DNA from 3 places in the Alteromonas sp. DYW1 genome. Region 1 is predicted to be linked to each of the others. Evidence: predicted binding sites of a transcription regulator. Region 1 holds the regulator's gene; each other region holds the start of a gene.

Region 1 (7,262 bases):
TTACCCAAGCGGGTTCTGCCCCCATTGCTGCCAAATCACTAAGATTCGCAGCCATTGCCTTGTGCGCAACCGCATGAGCGGGAGCGTCCGGAAGAAAGTGTACGCCGCTAACCAAGGTATCAGTGGTGGTTGCCAAGCACTGCTTGTCAGGCACTTGTGTGACTGCGGCATCATCGCCAATGCCGATTAATACGTCTTTACGCGTGTAGCCACCGCGTTTAAAAAAACGCTCAATTAAATCGAATTCCTTCACGTGACTAACTACGCTCGTGCTTACGCAGTGTTTTTACCGCTTTGTCTAAAACACCATTGATGAATTTATGGCTGTCTTGCGCGCCAAAACTTTTGGCTAACTCAATTGCCTCATTGATGATGACTTTATAGGGTGTCTCTATGCAATGTACGAGTTCGAACGTAGCGATGCGCAAGGTTGCCTTTTCTATCGGATCAAGCTCTTCAGGCAAGCGACCCAAGTAGGGCTTGATTTGCTCATCTAATTGGTCAGTGTGCTCAGCGCAACCACGCAACAAACGCTGAAACAGTGTCATATCGACCTGCTTCATATCGTTACTTGTGGCTAACATCAACTCCACTTGTTCAATCGCATTATTCGACATTTGCCAAGAGTAGACGCCTTGCAATGCCAGTTCGCGCGCTCTATGGCGAGGTGATACTTTCACGTTATTCACCCAGTTGCTGCTCGATGTTTGCCATGACGTTGACCATTTCCAGCGCGCCCATGGCGGCCTCGGCACCTTTATTGCCTGCCTTGGTACCAGAACGCTCAATCGCCTGTTCAATGCTGTCAGTGGTAATAACGCCAAAAGAAACTGGAATAGCAAAATCCAGTGAAACCTGCGCCAGTCCTTTGTTGCATTCGCCTGCAACAAAGTCAAAATGTGGAGTTCCACCACGGATAACCGCGCCCAAGGCGATAATGGCATCAAATTTCTGACTGGCCGCTAGCTTCTTGGCTGCAATGGGTAATTCGTATGCGCCTGGTACACGCACAACGGTAATATCTGCATCATTAACTTCGCCGAAACGCTCCAAGGTGTCGAGCGCCCCTTCTAACAAACTCTCTACAACGAAGCTATTAAACCGCGAAACCACAATAGCAAACCGCTTACCCGTTGCTCTGACATTACCTTCAATTACATTCATTTCACAACCCCTAAAAATTTCGGCGCGCATTATAGCACAGCTTTTCGCCAGTCTAGCTAAAGAAAACTAATTATTCGTGTATATATTCGACTACTTCCAGTCCGTAACCCGATAGAGCGTGGTATTTGACTGGCTTGCTTAACAATCGCATCTGCTTAACCCCCAATGAGGCTAAAATTTGGCTACCTACCCCAACAGTTCGCGAGGATCCTTTCCAATCCGCTGCGGGTGGTGTTTCACCGCGATCTTCCATTTCAAATTGATGCACTTGTTGCGCGATATCTTCTTCTTTACCCAACAACACGAGTACCCCACCGTCATTCGCGATCCGTTGCATCGCTTGTGGTAAAGTCATAGAGCGACTGAGCGAACGCGTGGATCCCAGCAGGTCAGAAAAAGTATTATGCAAATGCACACGCACTAATGTTGGTTTATCAGCCACAATATCGCCCTTCTTCAAGGCGAAATGCAGTTGATTATCAATAATGTCGCGGAAGGTAAAAAGTTCAAATTCACCGTATTGCGTAGGTAAGTGGCACTGGGCTACTCGCTCAATCGTCGTCTCATTGATGTTGCGGTATTCGATAAGGTCTGCAATGGTGCCCATTTTCAGGTTATGCTTCTGCGCAAACGCTTCTAATTCTGGGCGCCTTGCCATAGTGCCGTCGTCATTCAAAATTTCGACAATCACTGCTGCTGGCTCACAGCCTGCCAAGCGCGCTAAATCTACCCCCGCCTCGGTATGTCCAGCTCGATTTAAGACTCCACCTTGCTTAGCGATTAATGGAAAAATGTGCCCCGGCTGAACGATGTCTGATGCTTTTGCATCAGGTGCCGTTGCTGCCAGTATGGTTTTTGCCCTGTCGGCCGCTGAAATACCGGTGGTTACGCCCTCTGCGGCCTCAATTGAAACAGTAAAGTTAGTCGAAAACTGGGCGCCATTATTGTTGACCATTAGCGGCAGGTTTAGGCGCTGGCAGCGCTCAGCGGTCATGGGTAAACACACCAGTCCGCGCGCATGCTTCACCATAAAGTTAATTGCTTCTGGCGTAACATGCTGGGCTGCCATGATCAAATCGCCTTCATTCTCGCGATCTTCATCGTCCATCAAAATGACCATACGACCATTACGAATATCTTCAATAATTTCTTGTGGTGTGTTCAGTGCCATCGTGCTCTCTGTAAGGTAAAGATTAAGCGATTATTTTTATTGTTTTAAAAATCCGTGTTCGGCCAAAAACGCCATGTCGAGCTTACTTGTTGAAGCCTTCGCTGCGTCAGCGCCCATTAGTAGCCGCTCTAAATAGCGGGCGACCAAGTCAACTTCTAGGTTTATGCGAGAACCAACCTGATAATCCGCCATAACAGTTTCTTGCAACGTATGCGGAATGATCCAGAGCATAAAATCGGTACCGTTGACCTCATTAACGGTCAGACTGATACCATCCACCGTTATCGAGCCTTTGTGCGCAATATACTTGGCAAGCGATGCTGGTGCAGTCACCCAAAACTCTATGTACTTGCTATGGTGATTGATTTTGCTAATGGTACCAATCCCATCAACATGTCCAGAAACGATATGCCCACCCAAGCGGTCACTGACTGCCAAGGCCTTTTCTAAGTTGACTCGGGTACCTACCGCATATTGGCCAAAACCGGTGTATTTGAGGGTCTCTGCAGACACATCGGCACTGAACGAATGCTGGTCAAAAGCAACAACCGTTAAACAAACACCATTGGTAGCGATACTATCGCCCAGCGCCACATCTGCCATATCGAGTTTGCCAACATTGACCGTGATACGCATATCATCGCCCTTGTGTTGCAGTGCGGTTAGCGTACCCACGGCACTTATAATTCCTGTGAACATCTCGACTCCAGTCAGTTACGTTTGTGGTCTAAGCACCAATTTAAGGTCATTCCCAAGCCTTTCAACCGTTGTAAGACTGAATGCAGGGACCTGTTGCATCGACTCATAAGTCGGCAACATGATCAGTGGCTTTGCCGTATCTCCCATCAACTTGGGGGCTTGATAAACAATAATTTCATCGACTAAACCCGCATTCAGCATAGCGCCACCCAGTCGATGGCCACATTCCAACCAGACGGAATTAAAAGCGGCTTGCCCCATCCGTATAAGCAGCGCGGGCAAATCAATAAAACCCTGTGTTTTGGCTATCTGCCATTGTAGCACTTGTGCCGCAGGCAAGTGCGCTAATGCATTATTTTCTGCCTCATTGACCACAATCGTCTGCCCTTCTTGCGCCATGATTTGCAACTCACTATGCAGGCGATTTTTGCTATCAATAATGACTCGTGCAGGTTGTCGCACGGCTTGTTGCTGCAATTCTTGAGGATAAAACTCATCTGCAGACAAGCGCACTGTTAATTGTGGGTTATCCAATAACACGGTGTCGGCGCCAGTTAGAATGGCGCAATGTTTAGCCCGCTCGATATGTACATCGCGGCGCGCCTCAGAGCCTGTAATCCATTGACTTTGTCCGTTATGCAGTGCGGTTCTGCCATCCAAACTCGCGGCGAGTTTAAGCGTTACAAAGGGTCGCCCCGTTAACATGCGCTTGATAAACCCGCGGTTTATTTCGCTTGCCTCTGCCTGTGCAATCCCCAGCGATACATTTATGCCTGCCGCTTGCAATTTCGCAATTCCTTGCCCTGCGACTAATGGGTTTGGATCTTGCACAGCGACTACTACACGGCTGATACCGGCTTGAATCAATGCATCCGCGCAAGGGCCAGTGCGGCCATGGTGACTACAAGGTTCGAGGGTGACGTAAGCAGTTGCACCTAGCGCATGCGCTCCGGCGGCCCTCAGGGCGTGTACTTCGGCATGCGGAGTTCCGGCTTGCTGATGAAAGCCCTCTCCGACTATGGTTCCCTGTGCATTTACAATGACGCAACCCACACATGGATTGGGTGTCGTTGTATATTGACCTCGGCGCGCGAGCTCGATAGCCCGTAACATAAAGCTAGTATCGACAACGCGACTATGCATAGAGGTGCCTTGATTCAACTAATCGCCAAGCTTGGCAATCTCTTCACCAAACTCACGAATATCTTCAAATGAACGATACACCGAGGCAAAGCGCACATATGCGACTTTATCCAACTCTTTCAGTGCGTCCATAATTAAGTTGCCGACCATTTCACTACTGACCTCTCGTTCACCAGTCGCGCGTAAAGCCGATTTTATTTTTACAATGCACTGTTCAATTTGTTCAGTACTGACGGGGCGTTTCTCAAGTGCGCGCAACATTCCGGCGCGTAACTTTTCTTCATTGAATGGATCGCGGCTACCGTCCCTTTTGATTACGCGGGGTAAAACCAATTCCGCTAATTCAAAGGTAGTGAAACGTTCATGGCAATCCACACACTCACGGCGCCGTCTAATTTGATGACCCTCGGCGACCAGCCGAGAGTCGATCACTTTAGTATCTTGTGCCGTACAGAAAGGGCAATGCATTCGCTTAGTTCGCGTACACTGGGAAGCGAGTGCACAGCGCAACAACTTCGTCGCGTACACGTGCAATTACAGTTTCATCACCCATATTATCGAGCACATCACAAATCCAAGTTGCCACCTGCTCTGCTTCAGCTTCTTTAAAGCCTCGCCGAGTGATTGCTGGCGTACCTATGCGTAAACCACTGGTGACAAAAGGAGAGCGAGGGTCCTTAGGAACCGAATTTTTATTTACCGTAATATTTGCATTACCCAACGCAGCATCGGCATCTTTCCCGGTGATATCTTTGTCAATAAGGTCTAGCAAGAAAAGATGGTTATCCGTGCCATTTGACACAATCTTATAGCCGCGCTGTTGCATCACAGCAACCATTGCCTTGGCATTCGCCAACACTTGCTGTTGATAAACTTTGAATTCTGGCTCAAGGGCTTCTTTAAACGCTACAGCTTTTGCTGCAATGACATGGCACAGTGGACCACCTTGATTGCCGGGGAATACTGAACTGTTTAATTTCTTATATAAGGTTTCATCGCCACACGATGACAAGATCAAACCACCGCGCGGTCCTGCTAAGGTTTTGTGTGTCGTTGTCGTTACCACGTGCGCATGCGGTAGTGGATTCGGATAGAGACCAGCCGCAACCAAACCGGCAACGTGTGCCATATCAACAAGCAAATAGGCCCCTACCTTGTCAGCAATTGCACGGAACCGTTGCCAATCGACAATCCCTGAATAGGCAGAGAAGCCGCCGATGATCATTTTAGGTTTATGCTCTTCTGCCAACGCCTCAACCTGTGCATAATCGATTTCGCCGGTTTCCTCATTCAAGCCATACTGCACTGCATGATAAGTTTTACCGGAAAAATTAACATGTGAACCATGCGTAAGGTGACCACCATCGGCTAAGCTCATCCCCAGAACCGTATCGTTAGCATCCAGCAGAGCCATAAAAACGGCAGTATTTGCTTGAGAGCCAGAATGCGGTTGTACGTTGGCGTACTCAGCACCAAAGAGCTGTTTTGCGCGTTCTATGGCCAATTCTTCTGCGATATCAACATACTCACAGCCACCATAGTAGCGCTTCCCAGGATAGCCTTCGGCGTATTTATTGGTTAACTGAGAACCTTGCGCTTCAAGTACACGCGGACTGCAATAGTTTTCAGATGCAATCAACTCAATATGGTGTTCTTGGCGTGTATTTTCATTTTCAATGGCTTTGGCGAGTTCCGGATCAAAATCAGCAATTGTCATGTTGCGTGAAAGCATAAAGGCTCCTTAACAGCGAGGTACGGTTACGCGATGTTATTGAACATGCGCTGCGGAAAAATTACGAGCGCATATTCTAGTCATTTTGTTCGCTAAGTATACCGATTTTGTTAGATAGTTGTGGTCTAGTGTAGATTTATTTTTGCAGTTGTTTCTCGAGCTGTTTGACGCGCGCGAACAAATCATCAAGTTGGCGTGCACGCACTGCATTTTTGCGCCATTCGCGATTCGGCATAGCGGGTTGCCCCGAAGAATAGACACCCGCCTCGGTAATGTCACTGGTAATCATCGAGAAACCCGTGATCTGAACCTTGTCAGCAATACTCAAATGCCCATTAATGACAACACTACCGGCAATTACCACGTACTTGCCGATAGTCACGCTGCCTGCCATGCCTGTTTTACCGCAGATACATGAGTGGTCACCGATACGACAGTTGTGTCCAATATGCACCTGATCATCGATAATTACGTTGGTCCCGATAACAGTATCTTCGAGCGCGCCGCGGTCGATGGTCGTGCCAGCACCAATTTGACTGCGGTCACCTACAATCACCGTCCCGGTCTGCGGGATTGCTAACCATTCGCCTTTTTCATTCGCATAACCGAAACCGTCCGATCCAATCACAGTTTGACTATGTACAGTAACCGCTTGACCGAGTTGCACGCCATGATAAATCGTCACGTTAGGATAGATGACCGAATCATTACTGATCTCGGCACCTTCACCAATCACAGTATTCGCACCTATTTGCACGTTATCCCCCACATAAACACCAGCTGCAATCACCGCATTTGGCCCGATACTGACGTTTTCTCCTAACCTTGCAGAGGCCGCTATTGTTGCAGATTGGGCAATGCCGTTAGCCACCCGAGGGGTGTTATCAAATAACTGCGCGATTTTAGCAAACGCCGCATGTGGATTGCTGACAACTAATGCACGTTCAGGGAGGAGGTTTTGATGCTCTTCTGATACTAATACAACACCCGCATTGGTCTCGGCGAGCTCACCTTTGTATTTACTATTGGTGAAAAATGAAACTTGTTGATCATTGGCCGACATCAATGTGTTGACGCCCGTTATTACCTTGCTGTTTAAAACATCATCGGCAACCGATTGTCCGCCCACATGGAGTACCAATTCACTCACGCTGAATTGCGGCATAACTTTTCCTATTCGTGCTTTTATGCCGGGCATTTTAGGCCAATTAGCCTGCGGTTGCTAATTGAAATCAATTCCCAGATGCTGGATTAAGGCACCGCGCAGATTTTATTTACATTTTTATTACAAAAAGCAATCCGATTATTTATCCGCAACGTATTTCCAAAGTATTACAGTGATTCATGCGAACA
Region 2 (7,262 bases), 690 kb from region 1:
CGCATGCCTCCCACTGAGCGATGCCCTTTCAAGGCATGTAATCCAGCCTCCACTGAAAGCGTTAGAAAACGTTCGTTAAGAGATTCATCTGCAAGCTGAAATACCACATTCATTCGGGAACGATTAGCGTCCATGATGCGATTATTAAATAAACTGGATTGGTCTAAAAATTGATAAAGCAGCTCAGCTTTTTGTTTGTTTAATGCTTCAGCTGCACTGACACCGCCATTGGCCAGCAGCCATTTAAATACCAAGCCAGATAAATACCAGCTGTAAGTTGGCGGTGTGTTAAACATCGATTCGTTGTTGGCTGCGGCCGTATAATCTAGGATAACCGGCGTTTGTGCTTGCGGCTTGCCGAGTAAATCTTCCCGCACAATAACGACCGACAACCCACTTGGACCAATATTCTTTTGCGCCCCTGCGTAGACCAAAGCGTAATCTTCAACATTAACTTGGCGCGATAAAATATTCGATGACATATCAGCAACCAGCGGCGCTTTAGTCTCGGGCACATCGAAAATCTCTATGCCATCCACTGTCTCGTTTGGACAATAATGCACAAAGGCGTGTTCATCGCTGTCGTTATACAGCGCTAGGTCAGCACCTAACCGGCCATCTCTTTCAACCCGAATATCCGTTTTTGCTGCGTGAATAAACTTTTCCGCTTCCACCACGGAAGCCTTCGACCAAGAGCCTGAAACTAAATGCATTCCGCTCTGTGTTGGTTTCGCTAGATTCAAAGGCACGGCTGCAAATTGACCGCGACCGCCACCATGCATAAACAGCACTCGGTAATTAGCAGGGATCTGCATTAACGTTCGTAAATCTTGTTCAGATTCTTCTGCCACGCGCATAAACTCTTTACTGCGGTGACTTATTTCCATAACCGAGGTACCAAGACCCTGCCAGTTAATGAGTTCTGCTTGCGCTTGTTTTAGCACCGCAGCCGGCAGCATTGCCGGCCCCGCGGAAAAGTTATACACGGTGTGTGTCATAGAGCCCTATTCTTCTGATGCAGCGGAATCGCTTTCTTGAGTGGTTGATGCTGCTACGCCGTCTGCGTCGATTGACTCATCGTCGAGCTCATCGGTGGTTATTTCTTCAATCCGTTCTAGCCCCACTACGTTTTCATCGTCTGCAGTTCGGATCAGACGTACGCCTTGAGTATTCCGCCCTACAACGGAAACTTCATTCACGCGAGTACGAACCAGTGTGCCTTTATCACTGATCAACATGATTTCCATGTTGTCATCCACTTGCACTGCACCGACGACTTTACCATTACGCTCAGAAACTTTGATGGACACAACGCCCTGAGTTGCGCGGCTCTTCGCTGGATAGTCAGCTAATGGCGTACGCTTACCATAACCGTTTTCAGTTACCGTCAGGATTGCGCCTTCGCCAGTCGGTACGATCAGCGAAACTACACGTTGACCAGGCTGTAATTTAATTCCTCTCACCCCGGTAGCCGTGCGGCCCATTGGGCGGATCGCTAGAATTTCTTCACCTGTGTCTGGGTCAAGTTTAACCGCTCCGGTTTCAGAATCTCTCGCCTTCTCATTGAAGCGAACCACTTTGCCTTCATCTGAGAACAACATTATGTCATCTTCACCGTTGGTGATTGCTACACCAATTAATTCATCTCCATCATTAAGGTTAACCGCAATGATGCCGTTTGAACGCGGGCGTGAATACTGAGTAAGTGCTGTTTTCTTAACCGTACCGTTGGCAGTTGCCATGATGACAAACTTGTCATCGACAAATTCCTTAATCGGTAATATGGCAGTGATCCGCTCGTCTTCCTCAAGCGGTAGAATATTGATGATTGGACGACCACGCGCATTGCGGCTAGCAAGCGGAAGTTGGTAAACCTTCAACCAATACAAGCGCCCGCGGGTACTGAAACACAAGATATGGTCATGGGTATTGGCCACAAGAAGTCGTTCAATGAAATCTTCATCCTTCATTTTGGTCGCTGACTTACCCTTACCACCACGGCGTTGTGCTTCATAATCCGATAGCTTCTGGTATTTAACATAACCTTCGTGCGACAGCGTCACTACCACATCTTCTTGTTCGATCAGATCTTCAATATCGATATCATGGCTAGCTGCGGTGATTTCGGTGCGACGCTCATCACCAAATTCATCGCGAATGGCTTCTAATTCTTCGCGGATCACTTCCATCAACCGCTCTGAACTGGCCAAGATGTGTAACAGTTCAGCAATCAACTCTAATAGACCGCGGTATTCGTCAAGGATTTTATCGTGCTCAAGACCGGTTAATTTATGCAAGCGCAAATCAAGGATTGCTTGTGCTTGTTGCTCGGTCAGGTAGTACTGGCCGTCACGGATCCCATATTCTGGCGCTAACCACTCTGGACGCGACGGATCTTCATCCCCTGCGCGCTCCAACATCTGGGCAACATCACCTAAATCCCAACCACGTGCGATCAAGGCCTGCTTAGCTTCAGAGGGGCTTGGTGAAGCTTTGATCAACTCGATAATTTCATCAATATTGGCGAGGGCTATCGCTAGACCTTCTAAGATATGAGCTCGGTCCCGCGCCTTACGCAATTCAAATACCGTACGACGAGTAACCACTTCTCGACGGTGCAGAATAAACGCTTCAAGCATTTCCTTGAGGGTAAATACTTTCGGTTGGCCATTATCCAGCGCAACCATGTTGATCCCAAATACAGTTTGCAACTGAGTATTGGCATATAAGTGATTAAGCACGACTTCGGCAGATTCATTGCGTTTAACTTCAATGACAATGCGCATTCCGTCTTTATCTGATTCGTCCCGCAATGCAGAGATACCCTCTACACGCTTTTCTTTAACGAGTTCGGCGATCTTTTCGATTAAGCGCGCTTTATTTACCTGATACGGGATCTCATGCACGATAATGGTTTCTTTACCATTATCTTCAGTCTCGATTTCGGCTCTCGCACGCAGGTAGATTTTGCCACGACCTGTGCGGTAGGCATCCTCAATCCCCTTACGACCGCTGATCATCGCCGCTGTTGGGAAGTCTGGCCCTGGAATGAAGGTCATTAACTCTTCAATCGGCATGTCAGGATTATTGATCAACTCAATACAACCATTAATGACTTCAGTTAGGTTGTGCGGTGGGATATTCGTTGCCATACCAACGGCAATACCAGAAGAACCGTTCACTAATAGGTTAGGTACTTTGGTTGGTAAAACTTCTGGGATTTGTTCGGTGCCGTCATAGTTTGGTACAAAGTTGACCGTCTCTTTATCGAGGTCAGCCAAAAGCTCATGCGAAATTTTTGCCATGCGCACTTCGGTGTAACGCATTGCAGCGGCCGAATCACCGTCCACAGAACCGAAGTTACCTTGTCCGTCCACCAGCATATAGCGCAAAGAAAACGGCTGCGCCATACGTACGATTGTGTCGTACACCGCTGAGTCACCATGAGGGTGATATTTACCTATAACGTCGCCCACCACACGTGCTGACTTTTTATACGGTTTATTGAAATCATTTTTGAGTTCGTTCATCGCAAATAAAACGCGGCGATGCACCGGCTTAAGCCCGTCGCGCACATCAGGCAACGCACGCCCTACGATTACGCTCATGGCATAGTCTAGATAGGAATTCTTCAGTTCTTCTTCGATATTAATCGGAAGGATTTCTTTCGCATTGTCAGTCATAAACTGGCTGTTCCCTTATAGGTTTTATTGGGTCATACCTGCGATACGTTAGCATCAGCGATCGGCAAGCGATCCGGCGCTATGGATTGGAAGAATACAGCAGGCTATGACACGCTTTTGGGTCATACTCCAAGCAGTTGAGTGTACCACTAGATATTCTCAAACTGTAGCCTTAGATGCGCTTCTGATAAAACTTTTAGTGAAGCCTTTACCTGGCTGATTGCAATCGTTAATAATATTGCGGATCAAAGCTAACCAAAGAGCAAAAAATGAGCACCAATGTAGATGCCAAGGAAATTCAAAAATTCTCAGATATCGCTTCTCGTTGGTGGGATCTAGAAGGCGAATTCAAGCCTTTACATCAAATTAACCCATTACGCGTTGAGTGGATAGTTGCGGCTTGTGACGGTCTGTTCGCTAAAACGATCTGTGATGTTGGCTGTGGCGGTGGCATTTTATCTGAATCCATGGCGAAGCAAGGCGCAAATGTTAGTGGCATTGATATGTCACAAGACGCTTTGGAGGTAGCTAAACTACACGGGTTGGAGTCTGGTGTTTCGGTCAATTATACGCTGAGCACAGCAGAAGCCTTTGCTGAGCAACACGCGCAATCCTTCGATGTTGTGACCTGTTTAGAAATGCTCGAACACGTGCCAGAACCGGCTTCAGTCATTCAGGCGTGTGCGCGCTTGGTTAAACCCGGCGGCCATGTCTTTTTTTCTACACTCAATCGCAACATGAAGTCGTACTTAATGGCGATCGTAGGTGCTGAATACGTGCTTAACATGGTTCCTAAGGGAACCCACGAACATGCCAAGTTCATCAAGCCCAGCGAATTGATGAGTATGATTGATGACACCCAATTAACAGTTAAAGCCGCGATAGGTTTGCACTTTAATCCGATATTGCAGAACTATTATTTATCCGATAAAAATTTAGATGTGAATTATCTTTTACATTGTCGCGTTTAATGGCAAAACCACTACATCTAGTTATGGTGTACGCAATTTTAACCTATATATCGATTTCCTCTAGGATCAATGCAAGTTATAAAAATTTGGTTTTAACGCTAAAAAACCCATTGATCTTTAGTAAACATCGCCAAGAAAAGCGGCATAACGTTAGTCCCCACTAACTTAAAATTAATGCCAAGTTTTATTTAACGAAATCCCTATATATTGGGTTGCGTTAACACCGAAAGCGCACTATCTTGTGTTTCAGTTGCTCGCTAAAAACGTATAAAAAAGCAGCGACAAATTTAATTATAAAAATACTAACGATACTCAAACTGAGCTTTATCGCTCTCTGTGTCGTGCGCTAACTCAAATGAATGGCTAAACATCATGAATAATAATCTGTATGTCACTAAACGTAATGGTGAAAAAGAAGCAATCGATCTCGATAAAATCCATAAGGTTATTACTTGGGCTGCAAAAGGGCTGAGTAATGTCTCGGTATCTCAAGTTGAAATTAAAGCGCAAATCCAGTTTTACGAAGGGATCAGCACTGAAGTCATTCACGAAACCTTGATCAAGTCTGCTGCTGATCTGATCAGCACGGATGCACCAGATTACCAATATTTAGCCGCACGTCTCGCCATTTTCCATTTACGTAAAAAAGCCTATGGCCAGTTTGAGCCCCCCACCCTTGTTGACCATGTACAAAAAATGGTGAAGGCCGGTAAATACGACACACATATTCTTGAAGACTACAGCATTGCCGAGCTTGAAGAACTCGATGCCTACATCGACCACTGGCGTGATATGGATTTCAGCTATGCCGCAGTCAAACAACTAGAAGGCAAGTACCTCGTTCAGAACCGCGTGACTGGGGAAATCTATGAATCTGCCCAGTTCCTGTATATCTTAGTGGCAGCATGTCTGTTCGCGGATTATCCCAAAGATACGCGTATGGATTACATCAAGCGTTTCTATGACGCGACATCTAAATTTAAAATCTCGTTACCCACACCCATCATGTCAGGTGTGCGAACCCCTACTCGCCAGTTCAGTAGCTGTGTATTAATTGAAACGGGTGATAGCTTAGATTCAATTAACGCAACGGCCAGCGCGATTGTTAAATACGTGAGTCAGCGAGCCGGTATTGGTATTAATGCTGGCCGGATCCGAGCGCTGGGCAGCCCTATTCGAGGTGGTGAAGCTTTCCACACCGGTTGCTTGCCGTTCTATAAGTACTTCCAAACAGCCGTTAAAAGCTGTTCACAAGGTGGTGTTCGAGGCGGGGCAGCCACCCTATTCTACCCACTCTGGCATCTAGAGGTTGAATCGTTACTAGTACTTAAAAATAACCGTGGTGTTGAAGAAAACCGTGTGCGCCATCTTGATTACGGTGTGCAGTTTAATAAGCTGATGTATCAGCGGATGATCAAGGATCAGTACATTACCTTGTTTAGCCCATCGGATGTACCTGGGTTGTACGATGCGTTTTTTGCGGATCAGGATGAATTTGAGCGCTTATACGTGCAGTATGAAAATGATCCCAGTATCCGTAAGAAACAAATTAAAGCTGTAGAGTTGTTCAGTTTATTTATGCAAGAGCGAGCAAGTACTGGGCGCATTTACTTACAGAATGTGGATCATTGTAATACTCATAGTCCGTTTAATCCGCAATTAGCACCGGTACGCCAAAGTAATTTATGCCTTGAAATTGCTCTGCCGACTAAACCGTTGCAGCACGTTAATGATGAAGAAGGTGAAATTGCCTTATGTACCCTCTCAGCCTTTAACTTAGGTGCGATCCAAAGCCTAGATGAGTTTGATGAATTAGCGGATTTGGCTGTACGAGCACTGGATTGTTTGCTCGACTATCAAGACTACCCAGTACCAGCGGCGCGTAACGCCACTGAAGGTCGTCGTACGCTGGGTATCGGTGTGATTAACTTTGCATACTACCTAGCGAAGAATGGGGTCAAGTATTCTGATCACAGTGCTAATGGTTTGGTCCATCGTACCTTTGAAGCAATGCAATATTACTTACTCAAAGCATCGAATAACCTAGCGAAAGAAAAAGGCGCTTGTCCTAAGTTTAACGAAACCACCTACTCACAAGGCCTAATGCCAGTTGATACCTATCGTAAAGAGCTTGATGCTATTTGCGACGAACCTTTGCATTATGACTGGGATGCATTGCGAGAGGACATCGTAAAACACGGTCTGCGCAACAGTACCTTATCCGCGCTAATGCCTTCGGAGACCTCCTCCCAGATCTCTAATGCAACCAATGGTATTGAACCACCACGTGGTCACATCAGTATCAAATCAAGTAAAGACGGCGTATTGAAGCAAGTCGTGCCTGAATATGAGCGGTTGAAAGATCAATATGAATTGCTGTGGGATATTCCGTCAAATGATGGCTATTTGCAGCTGGTCGGCATTATGCAGAAGTTCATTGACCAAACCATTTCAGCCAACACCAATTACGACCCGAGTAAGTATGATGGCGGCAAGGTGCCTATGAAGCTATTGCTTAAGGACTTGTTGACTACTTATAAACTAGGCGTGAAAACGTTGTACTACCACAACACCCGAGATGGTGCCTCTGACAGCAGCAGTGTTGCAA
Region 3 (7,262 bases), 890 kb from region 1:
GCCTCAGCAGGACAGCTGGAAAAAAGTAGATTTTCGACAACTACCTCGCACCTTAAAACGTGTCGATGATTTTTCAGAACAATTCGACAATTGCGTTCTGTACAGAATCGAAACTGACGAAAAAGTATATTGGTTACCAATAGCAGAAGTCGCACGCATGCTTTTCTTTCATTCTTCAGAAGTGGTGCGCGCTGCTGTTTATCAGGGGAATACCTGGCAACTTGGTAAGTCCTGGTCTGAAGATTGGGTTGGTAACGTTGAGTTGTCTACGAATATCCCTGTTAGGTATATGAATAGCCTACAGTACAGAAAATTCTTCACTTGGTTGCTCTTTGACTCTGACGCGCAAGATAGCTTCGGCTCGATTTTCCAATCAATTAATCAGAATTCAATTATTGAAAACGGCGCAGATCGTTGGACATTTGATTTTACACCACCAAACTTGAGCCATTGCGAAATTTCACTTGCGGGCTATACGGGCAGAGAGCCTGAAGAAAACCAGGTGTTTATTCGTGAAATCAGGTCTGTTTCTGGTCTTAAGGCACCTGACCTTGATGTCGTTTTTTTCTCACACCCAGATGACCACCTTTTACTTAACAAAGACCCTGAAAATAGTGACGAGAAACCTAAACCACCAAATAGACCACCCGTAAATACTAGAGAGCTGGATCCAGACACAAAACCGAACTCAAATAGAAAAAGACACTTGCTGAAGTTAGGCAGAAGCGGCTTGCACTTTGATGTAGAACTCGACACGAGAAGAAGCACAAGGCAGGTAAAAGTGCTACCACCACAAACTGAACCAGATTTGGATGATTTACAGGAGCAACCCCCTGAAGAATTAGCCAACTTGAAGAAAGGGAGTGACAATGGAAAGGGACCAAAGGCGGATGTTGACAATCTTGATCCTCCAGACTTAATCGATGCACCTGAAAAAATTGTGTTCTTTCAATCTATGCTGCAAAAACTGCAGGAAGAGCACGGGTGGCAAATTCAGAGCAGTATAGGAGACGTCCCGAGGAAAAGATGTCGCAGCCAGCATTTGGTTGGAGGTAGGCCTCGTCGATATTGCCATGCTGTAGTTAAGCGAGACAAATCGACGACGATTCAAATATTAGAAATTGAATTAACGTGTAAGCCGAAGAAGGACGGGACATTGGATACTGAAAGCTTATCCACATTATTTTTCCGCGCAGGTGATACCTCCATCACATTTCAAAGAATTCTCGATGAGTTAATGACTGCATATAAGGACGAAGGATTGAATGCAATGAGCTGGAAACGTCAGTTTATTTCGCAGAACACTTCAGTTAAGGAGTACTTGGGGCACCCTGATAACAAGATCACAAACGAGCGAGATGCTCTTGACTCATGGGTAGCTAGAGCAGCAGAAAAAGTGATCGGGATGTAGTAAAGATATATCTACGTAGCTTTCGTGCGAATGGATAGAAGTGCGTTAAGCGCTCAATTACCAGACATTTTTTGCAACCAAGCGTTTTGTGAGAAGATGGAAAAATGATGATCCGCTGTATGCTTTGATCTGGATCAATACTACATATAGTGCATTTAGTGGTTAAATAGCACTATATATAGTTAGCGGGCTATTCAATGCAACCCCTTTTTAACTCACTGGAACCTCAAGTACTGTTTCAAGAAGTACCTGATGAGGTATCACTTGGATTCACGATAACAGGCTGTAAGTTGCGGTGTGAGGGCTGCCACAGCAACGATATTTGGGACTGCACTCTTGGCGAATCACTGACCAATGAACGGTTTGCTGCATATCTAAAGAAATACGAGGGATTTATAACGTGCGTGCTCTTTTTTGGCGGTGAATGGCATGCAGACGCGCTTATTGAAAAGCTCCGTATTGCCAGACAATCACAACTCAAGACCTGTCTTTATACTGGACTACCCAGAGTATCCTCAAAAATCCAAAAACAACTGTCATTCCTGAAAACCGGCAAGTGGATTTTTTCACTTGGCGGACTCGACTCCCCGTCGACCAATCAAAAACTAATAAACGTCAATACAGGCGAATTACTAAACCATAAATTTTGGGAGAATAAGTGTGCTAACACTCGATGATAAACATATAAAACAAAAACTGCAGTTTATCGATAGTTACTTAAATGCTGAAACCGCTGCTGATGGCGCGAAGTTAGACGCCAACGCAAATGTGACAAACAAAAACATTGCCACACTTGAAGCCGAGCTGATGAAAGACTACTTTATTCAGGTAAACCGCGCATTGGTGAGCAATAAGATTAAGGAGCTATTTGGTCATGAACTTGCACTAGAGTATCAGCGACAGATAGAAGCACATGAAATCTATGTGCATGATGAAACCAGTCTAAAGCCTTACTGCACTTCAATTACCATGTACCCATTTCTCTTAAATGGGTTGACTGAACTTGGCGGTGAATCTAAAGCACCACAACATATAGAATCTTTCTGCGGCAGCTTCGTAAACTTGGTATTTGCAATTAGTGCGCAATTTGCGGGTGCTATTGCCACGGTTGAATTCTTGATTTACTTCGACCATTTTGCGCGTCGAGATTATGGAGAAAATTATCTGAATACGCATGCAAAAGAGGTAGCTAACCATCTACAGCATGTCGTTTATGCCCTAAACCAACCTGCGGCTGCGCGGGGTTATCAAAGTGTATTTTGGAACATATCGCTCTATGACGAGTACTACTTTGATTCAATGTTTGGCGAGTTTGTGTTTCCTGACATGAGTAAACCCAAATGGGAGAACATTGAATCACTGCAAGCATTCTTTCTCGAGTGGTTTAACGATGAACGTAAACGGGCCGTGCTCACATTTCCAGTGGTCACTGCAGCGATGTTGACAAAAGATGGGAAAGTCAAAGACATCAATTTTGCAGCGACCTGTGCTAAAGCGATGAGTGAAGGTAACTCATTTTTTGTTTACCAATCCGAAAGTGCCGATTCATTGGCCTCTTGTTGCCGATTACGCAATGAGATAACAGACAATACGTTTTCTTACAGCTTGGGTGCTGGGGGTGTATCGACAGGTTCTATTAACGTGATCACGATTAATATGAACCGATTAATTCAGGATGGCAGAGATTTAAGCACTGAAGTTCAGAAGATACACAAGTATCAAGTCGCTTATCGTAGACTCATCGAGGAGTATAAAGCAGCGGGAGCACTTCCTGTTTATGACGCGGGCTTCATTAGTTTGGATAAGCAATTTTTAACGCTGGGAGTCAACGGACTGGCAGAAGCCGCAGAGTTTGTAGGTATCGAAGTTGGCAATAATCAAAGATACAAAGACTTTGTCAGGACTCAACTGCAAGTCATTTACGAACAAAATCGCGCTGCATCTAAGCACTATAATTGTCAGTTCAACACTGAATTTGTGCCTGCGGAAAATTTGGGAGTCAAAAATGCCAAATGGGATAGACAAGATGGCTATGTGGTTAACAGAGACTGTTACAACAGTTATCACTATCTTGTTGAAAACACAAATACCACACATATTGACAAGTTTATCCTGCATGGAAGAGAGTTAAACCAATACCTTGATGGTGGTTCAGCACTTCACCTCAATCTTGAGGAAACGTTAACCTATAATAACGCCTTAAATCTTCTTAATATTGCTGCGAAAGCAGGATGTAACTATTTTTGTGTGAACGTAAAGATTACGATCTGCAATGTTTGCGAAACTATCGACAAGCGCACTTTACACGTGTGCCCATCATGCGGCTCAGAAGACATAGACCACGGAACTCGGGTGATTGGTTATTTAAAACGCGTGTCTGCTTTTTCTAAAGGGCGGAGGAATGAGCATGCCCTTCGTCATTACCATACTCGCACGCGGCTTCACACATAGACTGACGCATATATCGTGTTTTTACCTATTAAGGGGTAGTTCATTACCCCTTGTGCGCAATGGCATAAAGTTCGATCGATGTGTACGCTTTAGTCAGAAACTTTCAAGGGGCCCATTGTTATGTCTGGTATGTTTTCCGACCTTTTATTAAAAGCGCAAGAGCAAAGCGAAAAGCAGCGCTTGTTGTTTTTGTTCGCAAAAACAGACGAGACCAACAAAAGCAGAAAGCGAGAAGATAAAAAAGGTTCCATTGAACCCAAAATGGTAGTGGATAAACTGCCTGATGAGCTGTCTGAATTTGCCGCTTTAGTGAGGGAGGCAGATAGCATTAACAAAGACTGGGATTTTGTATTTATAGCCAGTCTTGGGGGCGATTCAAATAAGCCTCCTACTACAGATGCTGCGGAACCCTATCTAAACAAAATGACTAACGATGTGATGACCGGTAACAATATTTTTCGCTATGTCGTGTTTGATAGAGACGAAAATCCGATAGAAATCACTGCTAATTAGTAAAGTTATGGATTTGGGTTTCTTTTTGAGTCAGAAGCACATGCTTAACCATGTAACAACAGCGCCAGTTTAAGTTCCAAAGCTATCTCTTGGTTTGCTGCGGTCTGAAAATGGCAAGTTTCTTCTACAACAGGCTATACTTTAAACTAATCTGACGGTTAAATGTCATGGTCGATAACGTTCGAGAAATTAAAGACGGCTTGTTTCCTTTTAATGGTGACGAACTGCATCAACTCACGTTTTTATTGAATTATGCGATCCTGGCACCGTCTCATTATAATGCCCAACCTTGGCGCTTTAGGCTATCCAAATACGGATTGGATATCATTCTCGACAAACAACGAGTGTCCAGGTTTGTTGATCCTCACTCTCGTGAAGCAATAATCAGCTGTGGTGCAGCCATAGGCATGATCGAAGTTGCCGCTCATTATTTTGGCTCTGCGGTCAAAATAAAGTATGAAAACACGACTGAAAGAGACTTGTTGGCGCATATCAATATAGCAGGACACTTCGACCCGTCTGATGATGACATTGCGTGGTTTCATGCTATCAAATACAGGCAAACTAACCGAAGGTATTTTGATAATACTGAACCACCCAATCAAGTATTCGATAGTGTAGAGGGCTACGCCAATTCGCTTGCAGTTCAACTGTCGCATTCAACAGATATTGCCGCGATTGCAAAGTTTTCAGACATGATTGAAAGAGCGGTCAAACGCCAGTTTGCACAGCCCTAGTTTCGATTCGAATTTACTTCGTGGCAGCGGTCTATGTTGAGCTTAAAACCAGATGGCCTAACGGGGCATGGTTTTTACCAAACCACACTTCCAAACCTATTATCTAAGCCGATGTTGAATTGGTTCAATTGGGGCAGCAGCATTGGCAAGTATAATGTCGACAAGTGCCGCCATGGGAGCCCGACATTTGCTGTGATTGCCACCGCTAATGATGATAAAACAGACTGGCTGAATACTGGTCGACTATTAACGTTTTTCTTACTTGGGCTTGCACATCATCGTCTGTCGGTTTCATACATGAATCAAGCTATTCAGGAGCCCGATCTTCGAAAGCAATTACCGGCGGTTTTGCAGTCTCTGAAATATCCACAGCTGATATTAAGGATAGGTAAAGCATCGCCTGTTCATTGGACGTCTCGGCGTTCTGTAGCGCAAGCTATGGCCTATTCTTGAGTGCATTAGTAACTCGACTTTCGAATGATTGCTCCCGCGTAGGGTTTCAGTATTTCTGGTAACGTTGGGTTGTATGCTTGTCGGTATGAAAATACGTGCTCATCTTCACTCCAAATGTTTACATGTTTTCCGCCAACAAAACGAATCAGGCTCATGCTTCCCCCGATAGAGCCAAATGGGCCATGGGGGATTTCTGGAGGGCGCCAAAAATAGGCGCCTTGTACCATTGTGCCCGCTTGACCAGTGAGGTCGCCAGAGATTAAATACGCCTCTTCTGGTGTCGGGTGTGATTCCAATGGGCCACGCCAATTTGACGGATGCGTCTGTGGAGCTGTCATAAACAAGAAAGTCCGTTGGCCAGTTACTGGATCTATTCGTAGATTTTTTCTGGCTAATCCAAGATGAGCAAGTTTGATATCATGAAGCTTGGTGTCCCACTGCATCCTGTAGGTATCTAGATAACTCACGGCCGGGCAGTCACGAGCATGTTTTGCAATACTGTCTATTGGTGCTTTACTTACATCTGCACCAAACATTCTCAAGATGACAGTTTCTTCCATAACGAGTAAGCCACTTCTTGGGTGTCCAGCCGGGAAATAACCATAGCACCCTGGTGTGTACTCAAGTCCGTTAAGATGAAATACACCAGCGAGTACGTAAAACTCTTCACTAGCCATAATTGGAGTGTCTTCTGCTTGATGAAAATCTTCTGGGAGTCTTTGAAGAGCAGTGTATGATCGGTTGTCGTTGTCGAAACTCAGGATTTTAGTTTCACAACCTGGAAATCGCTTGGCTACAGTCCAGGGTAACTTTTGCACCTGAATAAACTCTATGTGAGGTCTACCCATCTTTACCTCTCTAAACAACTTATGATAACCAGATACTCTGGGGAAATGGCTCGTGAATTAAGTCGCTTCCGCTCAACTATTCATAATTTTTTTATCTTCAGACACTGTCAATTCACATATCCAAAAAGAGCGCCAGCAACTGTTCCTCTGCCAGAGCTCGATCACACTGAACATAAAGCACTTGCTCTTCTTTTTCGTTGTGTAGCAGAAGCAGTTCTGACAGGGCTTTTTCGAGTGCTTCTGAATGATCGTCGTTTTTTAAGCTTTCACTAATTTCGTCAAGCATAGCCTTAATCTGATCATGCTCATGTCGCATCACCACCGTTGGGCCCGTATCATTTATACCTGTTGCTTTTTCAAACATGGGAAACAGCAATTCTTCTTCCCACCGAATGTGTCGTTTCAATCCTTCACTAAATTTGTCGAAGAGTAAAACAGCCTTGTAGCGTTGGTTCTGTTTATTTTCCCGGTACATGCGAAATAGCAAATCAAGTCGTTCGTGATCAACACTGAAAAATTGGGTTACCAGATTTTGCATTACTGTCGACTCCATAGTGGTTACCCTGTGGTCGAAAACAAAATGACAACCAATATCAGCATGGCAACCCAAAAGGCCGACATCATTTGCCAGAAAAGCAAACCTTTACTGTTATCGATTGCGGGATCATCTTTTAAGAACTCGGGGTTAGGCCGAGTTACATCATTGACAAAGTCTTGTAGTCGTTTGTATCGTTTTGGCGTGTCGAGCGTCACACCTTTTTCCAACGCACGATCAAACCATAGAGGAATAATGGGGTTGTGGTCTGTGGCGCTTATATACCGCAGCTTATCAAAGTCATGGCTGTTGAC

Evidence for each region. The regulator NrdR, encoded in region 1, represses ribonucleotide reductase genes. The targets are predictions, from matches to a motif close to AAACACNANATNTNGTGTTT.
Region 2: the regulator NrdR is predicted to act here: its motif matches at 4,850-4,869, upstream of nrdA (class 1a ribonucleoside-diphosphate reductase subunit alpha).
Region 3: the regulator NrdR is predicted to act here: its motif matches at 1,547-1,566, upstream of nrdG (anaerobic ribonucleoside-triphosphate reductase activating protein).

The regions. Positions count from the first base shown of each region.
Region 1 is NZ_CM186038.1:1,148,501-1,155,762, reverse strand. It holds gene thiL (thiamine-phosphate kinase) at 1-253, opposite strand, end outside; gene nusB (transcription antitermination factor NusB) at 258-680, opposite strand; gene ribH (6,7-dimethyl-8-ribityllumazine synthase) at 682-1,164, opposite strand; gene ribBA (bifunctional 3,4-dihydroxy-2-butanone-4-phosphate synthase/GTP cyclohydrolase II) at 1,235-2,335, opposite strand; gene AC121Z_RS05130 (riboflavin synthase) at 2,372-3,034, opposite strand; gene ribD (bifunctional diaminohydroxyphosphoribosylaminopyrimidine deaminase/5-amino-6-(5-phosphoribosylamino)uracil reductase RibD) at 3,050-4,177, opposite strand; gene nrdR (transcriptional regulator NrdR) at 4,196-4,645, opposite strand; gene glyA (serine hydroxymethyltransferase) at 4,650-5,909, opposite strand; gene lpxD (UDP-3-O-(3-hydroxymyristoyl)glucosamine N-acyltransferase) at 6,046-7,074, opposite strand.
Region 2 is NZ_CM186038.1:1,834,743-1,842,004, reverse strand. It holds gene serC (3-phosphoserine/phosphohydroxythreonine transaminase) at 1-998, opposite strand, end outside; gene gyrA (DNA topoisomerase (ATP-hydrolyzing) subunit A) at 1,005-3,683, opposite strand; gene ubiG (bifunctional 2-polyprenyl-6-hydroxyphenol methylase/3-demethylubiquinol 3-O-methyltransferase UbiG) at 3,953-4,654, shown strand; gene nrdA (class 1a ribonucleoside-diphosphate reductase subunit alpha) at 5,027-7,262, shown strand, end outside.
Region 3 is NZ_CM186038.1:253,637-260,898, reverse strand. It holds gene AC121Z_RS01190 (Tn7-like element transposition protein TnsE) at 1-1,411, shown strand, start outside; gene nrdG (anaerobic ribonucleoside-triphosphate reductase activating protein) at 1,609-2,088, shown strand; gene nrdD (anaerobic ribonucleoside-triphosphate reductase) at 2,072-3,862, shown strand; gene AC121Z_RS01175 (ribonucleotide reductase subunit alpha) at 3,983-4,375, shown strand; gene AC121Z_RS01170 (hypothetical protein) at 4,543-5,112, shown strand; gene AC121Z_RS01165 (hypothetical protein) at 5,146-5,565, shown strand; gene AC121Z_RS01160 (cupin domain-containing protein) at 5,571-6,413, opposite strand; gene AC121Z_RS01155 (hemerythrin domain-containing protein) at 6,526-6,951, opposite strand; gene AC121Z_RS01150 (bifunctional protein-serine/threonine kinase/phosphatase) at 6,972-7,262, opposite strand, start outside.